2 regions of the Flexivirga sp. B27 genome follow, and region 1 is predicted to be linked to the other one. Evidence: predicted binding sites of a transcription regulator. Region 1 holds the regulator's gene; the other holds the start of a gene.
The links. Region 1 encodes HspR, which represses chaperone genes until heat shock. Its sites were predicted from a motif close to AAGTTGAGTCNNNNNGACTCAACTT; they were not measured.

Region 2: a site for HspR is predicted at 1,420-1,444, ahead of lon (endopeptidase La). Genes of this name have one in related genera too.

The regions. Positions count from the first base shown of each region.
Region 1 covers NZ_JBPYUM010000005.1:51,691-54,901, forward strand. Annotated here, with positions in the region: gene ACSZL9_RS16995 (esterase/lipase family protein) at 128-913, shown strand; gene ACSZL9_RS17000 (hypothetical protein) at 994-1,269, opposite strand; gene ACSZL9_RS17005 (heat shock protein transcriptional repressor HspR) at 1,297-1,749, opposite strand; gene ACSZL9_RS17010 (DnaJ C-terminal domain-containing protein) at 1,749-2,756, opposite strand; gene ACSZL9_RS17015 (nucleotide exchange factor GrpE) at 2,841-3,211, opposite strand, start outside.
Region 2 covers NZ_JBPYUM010000001.1:1,796,307-1,799,517, reverse strand. Annotated here, with positions in the region: gene lon (endopeptidase La) at 1-1,377, opposite strand, end outside; gene ACSZL9_RS08425 (VOC family protein) at 1,490-1,933, shown strand; gene ACSZL9_RS08420 (class I SAM-dependent methyltransferase) at 1,923-2,579, shown strand; gene ACSZL9_RS08415 (GNAT family N-acetyltransferase) at 2,536-3,174, opposite strand.

The DNA.
Region 1 (3,211 bases):
GCACGCGCCAACTTACCGATCCGTAAGATTTCCTGAGTGAGCCAGATCACATCTCGATTCACACCTCGATGAAAGCGAGCCGCAATGTCCTCTCTGCGACGCATCACCCTCGGCGCTGCCGCAGGGGATGAATGACTGGTCATGCAAGCCGTCTGCCGCCCACCCCAATCCGGTCGTGCTGGTGCAGGGCACCTGGTCCAGCCGCTACGACAGCTTTGCCGCGCTGTCCCCCGCGCTGAAGAAACAGGGCTACTGCGTCTTCGGCGAGAACCTCGGCGGCAGCGACGCGATCCTGAGCAAGTTCCCCGGTGTATATCTGACCGGTCCGGTGAAGGACTCGGCCAAGCAGCTCAGCCAGGAAGTCGACAAGGTGCTCGCGGCCACCGGGGCGAAGAAGGTCGATCTGGTCGGCTGGTCACAGGGTGGCATCGTGGCGCGCGGCTACCTGAAGTTCTTCGGCGGCGCGAATCCGTCGATTCCCGCCGCCAACAAGGTCGACAATGTCGTGACGTATGGCGCCACCAACCACGGCACCACGTTGTCCGGACTGGCAACAGTGGCAAAGGCGTTCGGTCTGAACCCGGCACTGCCGAGCACACTGGGACAAGCAGCGGTGGACCAGGAGATCGGCTCCGACTATCTCAATGAGCTCAACGCCGACGGCGACACGATGCCGGGGATCGACTACACGATCATCGGGTCGAAGTACGACGAGGTCACCACGCCATACACCCGGACGTTCCTGACCGCGGGTCCCGGCGCGACGGTGCACAACATCACTCTGCAGGACGGCTGTGCCATCGACTTCAGCGATCACCTGCAGCTCGCGTATTCACCCCGTGTCATCCAGATGACGGAGAAGGCTCTCGGCTCGAACGTGCGCGTCGGGTGCACCCTTCGCACGCCGCTCTGAGTCCGGACCACCGCGTTACCTACAGCGAAACCGCCTACGGCCGTTCGGTCGTAGGCGGTTTTCCTGTGTCATTCGCTGTGTCATTCGCCGCTCGAACGGTGCTCGTCGAGCCAACCGTCGTGCTCCTCGGCGAGGGCATCGAAGCGTTTGGCCAGTGCGCGGGCGACGGCACCCGTCGGATCGTCGATGGTGTCCTGCATGACGTGGACCGCCCAGTCGACGTCTTCTGCGTCATCCTCGCCGGCAAGCGCCTCGGAAACCACTCGCACGGAAGTGAATTCGTCGTTGTCACGGAGCTCGTCGGCGACTTCCTCCGCGGCATCGCGCTCGGGGAAGACCATGAGGTACTCGATCACGGGCACCACTGTGCCAGAGCGGAGTGCTCAGCCGCGCTTACGCCATACGACCAGGGCGCGTTCGGTGCGGGCCGGGGTGACCCGCTCGCCGGGCCGCAACGGAGTGATCTGGCCGTCCGGGGCAGCGGCGAAGACCCGTCCGAGACCCTTGGCACGCTCCCGCTCCAACTCGTCGGACAGCTCGCGCACCCGGGAGCGCAGCGCACCGATCTGGTCCTCCAGTTGCAGGATGCGGCGGATGCCGGCCAGCGACACCCCCTCCTCCTGCGACAGTCGCTGGACCTCGCGCAACACGTCGAGGTCGTGCATCGAGTAGCGCCGCCCGCCGCCCCGTGTGCGGGACGGCGTGACGATGCCCAATCGGTCGTACTGGCGCAGCGTTTGGGCATGGATGCCCGCCAGCTGCGCCGCCGCGGAGATCGCGTAGATCGGCGCATCCGGCGGTGGCGGCGAGGCGCCGCGCCAGGATGACCGGACCATTACTGCGCAGCTTTCGCGTTCAGCTCGGTGCGCGGGTCGACGCCACGCTCGCGGTCCTGCTCGGCGAGCGCCTCGACGGCCTGCTTGGTCTCCTTGGTGAGCTTCTCGGGGACGACCACCTGCACGGTCGCGATCAGGTCACCCGCGCCGTTCTTGGCCTGGATGCCCTCACCCTTGACGCGCAGCTTGCGACCGGACGGGGTGCCCGCCTTGATCTTGACCTTGACGTTCTTGCCGCCGAGCGTCGGCACGGAGACGGTCGCCCCGAGTGCGGCCTCGGCGAAGGTCACCGGCAGGTCGATCAGCAGGTTGTTGCCGTCCCGGTGGAAGACCGGGTGCGGCTCGACGGTGACGTGCAGCAGCAGGTCACCGGGTTGTCCACCGCTCTGACTGGGGCGGCCCTTGCCGCGCAGCCGGATCGTCTGACCGTCCTTGACCCCAGCGGGGATCCGCGTCTTGATGGTCTGCCCGTCGGCGGCCTGCAGCGACACGGTCTCGCCCGCTGCCGCATCACGGAAGCTGAGCTTGGTGCGAGCCTCGAGGTCGGCACCCTTGCGCGGGCCGGCCTGATAGCCGCCGTATGGCGAGCCGTAGCCACCACCGCCGAACTGGCCGAGGATGTCGTCGAGGTTGATCTGCTCCCCGCCTCCACCGGTGGAGAAGCGGACGTTCTGTCCCCCACCACCGCCGAACATCGAGCCGAAGAGGTCCTCGAATCCGCCTGCGCCACCGCCGCCACCGGGGCCGCCTGCGGTGAATCGTGCACCGCCGCCGACCATCTGGCGCAACTGGTCGTATTCCTGGCGCTTGGCCGGGTCGGACAGGACGGAGTTGGCCTCGCCGATGTCCTTGAATTTCTGCTCCGCCGCGGCGTCGCCGGGGTTCTGGTCCGGGTGCCACTTGCGGGCGAGCTTGCGATAGGCCTTCTTGATCTCGTCCTCGGACGCGTCCTGCGACACGCCGAGGATCTTGTAGAAGTCCTTCTCGAGCCAGTCCTGACTAGCCATGCATCACTCCTAAAAAGTTGAAAGTCGTTGATCGAGTGGGGCTCTCGTCATGCACGCCCCACTCGACCAACGACTCGGGCTGCATCAGGACGGGTCCGCGACCGCGACGCGTGCGGGTCGGACCATGCGGTCGCCCAGCCGGTAACCCGGCTGCATGACCTGCACGATGGTGGTGCCTTCCGAACCCTCCGGCACTTCGGCCTCGATGTGCATCAAGGCCTCGTGGTGGGTGGGGTCGAACGCCTCACCCACGGCGCCGAACGCGGTCAGCCCCAGCTTGGTGAGCGTGGTGTCCAGCTTGTCGGCGATCTTCTCGAAGGGGCTGCCCTCCAGATCGCCGTGCTCACGCGCCAGGTAGATGTCATCGAGCACCGGCAGCAGGGACTCCAGCACGCGCGCAGTCGTCGCGTCCTTCTGGGCCTCGCGGTCGCGCTCGACGCGCTTCTTGTAGTTGA
Region 2 (3,211 bases), on a different contig from region 1:
CACGTCGGACAGGTCGAGGTCGAGCTCGAGGTAGTGGTCGCGGAAGGTGTGGTTCTGCGCCGGGTCCAGCACCTCGAGCAGCGCGGCCGCCGGGTCACCCCGGAAGTCGGAGCCGACCTTGTCGATCTCGTCCAGCAGTATGACCGGGTTCATCGAGCCGGCTTCCTTGATGGCGCGAACGATCCGGCCGGGGAGGGCCCCGACATACGTGCGCCGGTGACCGCGGATCTCGGCCTCGTCGCGCACACCGCCGAGGGCGACGCGAACGAACGACCGATCCAGGGCTCGTGCGACGCTCTCTCCGAGCGACGTCTTGCCGACCCCGGGCGGGCCGACGAGCGCCAACACGGCACCCGAGCCACGACCGCCGACGACCTGCATGCCGCGCTCGGCGCGACGCCCGCGGACCGCGAGGTATTCGACGATGCGGTCCTTCACGTCGTCCAGGCCGTGGTGGTCGGCGTCCAGCACCTCGCGTGCTGCGGTGATGTCGGTGCGGTCGGAAGTCGTGTGTTTCCAGGGCAGTTCGAGGACCGTGTCGAGCCAGGTGCGGATCCAGCCGCCCTCGGGGCTCTGCTCGCTGGAGCGCTCCAGCTTGCCGACCTCGCGCAGCGCCGCCTCGCGGACCTCGTCCGGCAGGTCGGCGGCCTCGACGCGGGATCGGTAGTCGTCGGAACCTTCGGGTTCGTTCTCACCGAGCTCCTTGCGGATCGCCTCCAGTTGCTGACGCAGCAGGAACTCGCGCTGGCTCTTCTCCATACCGTCGCGCACGTCGGTGGCGATCTTGTCCGAAACCTCTTGCTCGGCAAGGTGATCGCCGGTCCAGGTGATCAGCGTCTCGAGCCGCTTGTCGACGTCGGTCTCCTCGAGCAGCTGCACCCGCTGCTGCGGCGAGAGGTATGACGCCCAGCCGGCCAGGTCGGCGAGCGCGTGCGGGTCGGTCGTGGACTCGACATGGTCGATGACCTGCCAGGCGTTGCGGTGCTTGAGGGTCGCGACGACCAGTCGCTTGTAGTCGGTGGCGAGCTCGGTGGTGCGCTCGGTCGGGACACCGGGCTCGATGACCTCGGCCTCCACCCAGAGCGCGGCGCCCGGTCCGGCCACGCCGCGGCCGATGCGGGCGCGGTCGGTGGCGCGCAGGACAGCGGCGGGCTCGCCGTTCGGCATACGGCCGACCTGCTCGATGGTCGCGACGGCGCCGACCGTCGGGTATTTGTCGTCGATGCGCGGTGCGAGCAGCAGCTGCTCGCTGTCCGCCGCGCGTGCGGCATCGACTGCTGCGCGAGCCTCGTCGTCGAGCTCGATCGGCAGGGTCATGCCGGGCAGCGCCACCTGGTCGTGCAGAAAGAGCACCGGCAGCTGATGTGTTTGGGTCATCGCTCTCCTGGAGTCGTATGGCGGCACGGTGTGCCGCAGCGAAAGTTGAGTCTTACTCACTCAAGGCCGCCGATCGGCACTTTGTTCCCGTGGGCTCCGGCATACTCGGCTGATGGCTGACCGGGCGTTCTTCCTCTACACGCGGAGCAATGACCTGCCGGCGTCTCGGCGGTTCTACCGGGAGTTCATCGGCCTGGAGCAGATCTGGGACGAGGCGGACTCGATCGCGTTTGCCATCGACGATGTCGTGCAGCTCGCCATCGGCCTCGATGCCGAGGCGGTCCCGCTGTCCGCATGGTCGTTCCAGCCGGGTTGGGTCTACGGGTTGGAGGTCGAGCCGGCGCCGGCACACGCGGCGGCCTCCTGGAGCATTGCGCTCGCACCGGAATCGTTTGCCGGTGCGGTGGCTCGGCTGCAGGACGCAGGCATCGAAGCGCTCCGGTCGGAGCCGTTCTGGGTCGGCTACTGGAGTTATGTCGTGCGTGATCCGATGGGCCAGACGGTGGAGATCTCGGATCCGGTCAGTCCGGCGCCGGGGCGGATGGATGCCCGCTGAGCGGGGTTCGGCAGGCTGGTACGGCCAGCTGTATGTCGATGCGGGCGCCGGAGGTCCGGCGGTCGCGTGGGACCACGGGGAGCCGACGCCATACCTGGTGACCTGGCTGGGTGAGCGGTTCCCTGATGGCGTGGTCGGTCGGCGGGCCGTCGTGATCGGGTGCGCGTATGGCGACGACGCCGAGTTGGTGGCGTCATACGGGTTTGATGTGACGGCCTTCGATGTGTCGCGAACGGCTCTGGCCGAGGCGCAGTCTCGTCATGCGGAGTCGACCGTGAACTACAGGACGGCGGACCTGCTCGATCTGCCGGACGAATTATGCGGTGCGTTCGATCTGGTCATCGAGTGCACGACATTGCAGGCGCTGCCGCCGAAATTGCACGAGGCGGCTGCGGCGGGTGTTGCGTCGCTGTGCGGGCACGGGGGCGAGATTCTCGTTATCGCTCGATGCCCCGGTGACGACGATCCGCCGGGGCCGCCGTGGTTGCTGGCGAAGCCGGAGGTGCGTCGAGTAGCGACCGGTGACGTGCGGCTGACCCGAATGCGGCGCATCCCGATGCGCGGTGGCGACCGGTGGGTGGGGGAGTTCGAGCGCGCGCCGTTCAGCGCAGCCCGAAGAACGGGCGACAGGCGTCGAAGCCGTTGATTTCGAGGGAGATTCGCGCGTCTGATGCTGCCCAGTCCTCGCGGCTGAGTGCCAGATGCTGTAGGTCGACGATGCGGTCGCCGGTGTCGTGCGGGCGGACGCCGGTGTCCCGGTAGCCGAGATGCCGGCTCACGCCCAGAGATGCCTGATTGGTCGTGACTGCTGAGCTGACTGCTTGCTCGGCGCCGAGCTGCTCGAACGCGAACGCCAACACGGACGCGCGTGCTCGTATGCCGAAACCCTTGCCGCGAAACGGTTTCGCGATCCATGAGGCGGTGTCCACGGTGCGTTCGGTCGGGAAGTCGGTGCCCTCGAGGGTCTGTATGCCGACGGGTTGGTCGTGTCGCCATATGCCGAAGTCGAGTGCCCAGTCGTCGACCGACCAGCAACCGCGGTGCCGCCATACGCTCTGCGCGAAGCGGCGGGCGCGGTCGTTGCCGGGCGGCAGCTCGGGCAACGGCGGGTAGGTCGGGTCGAGGTCGAAGTCGTCCGGCAGAAGCTCGGCGAACCTCCCGATCTCGTTGTCGCGGACCGGACGCAGCATGAGGTCAGGACCGATGAGCGTCAGGTCGTCGAAGGGCCAGTTCGTGGTCACCGGAGCAGCCTTGCACGTCGAGCGTTGTCGGTCATTC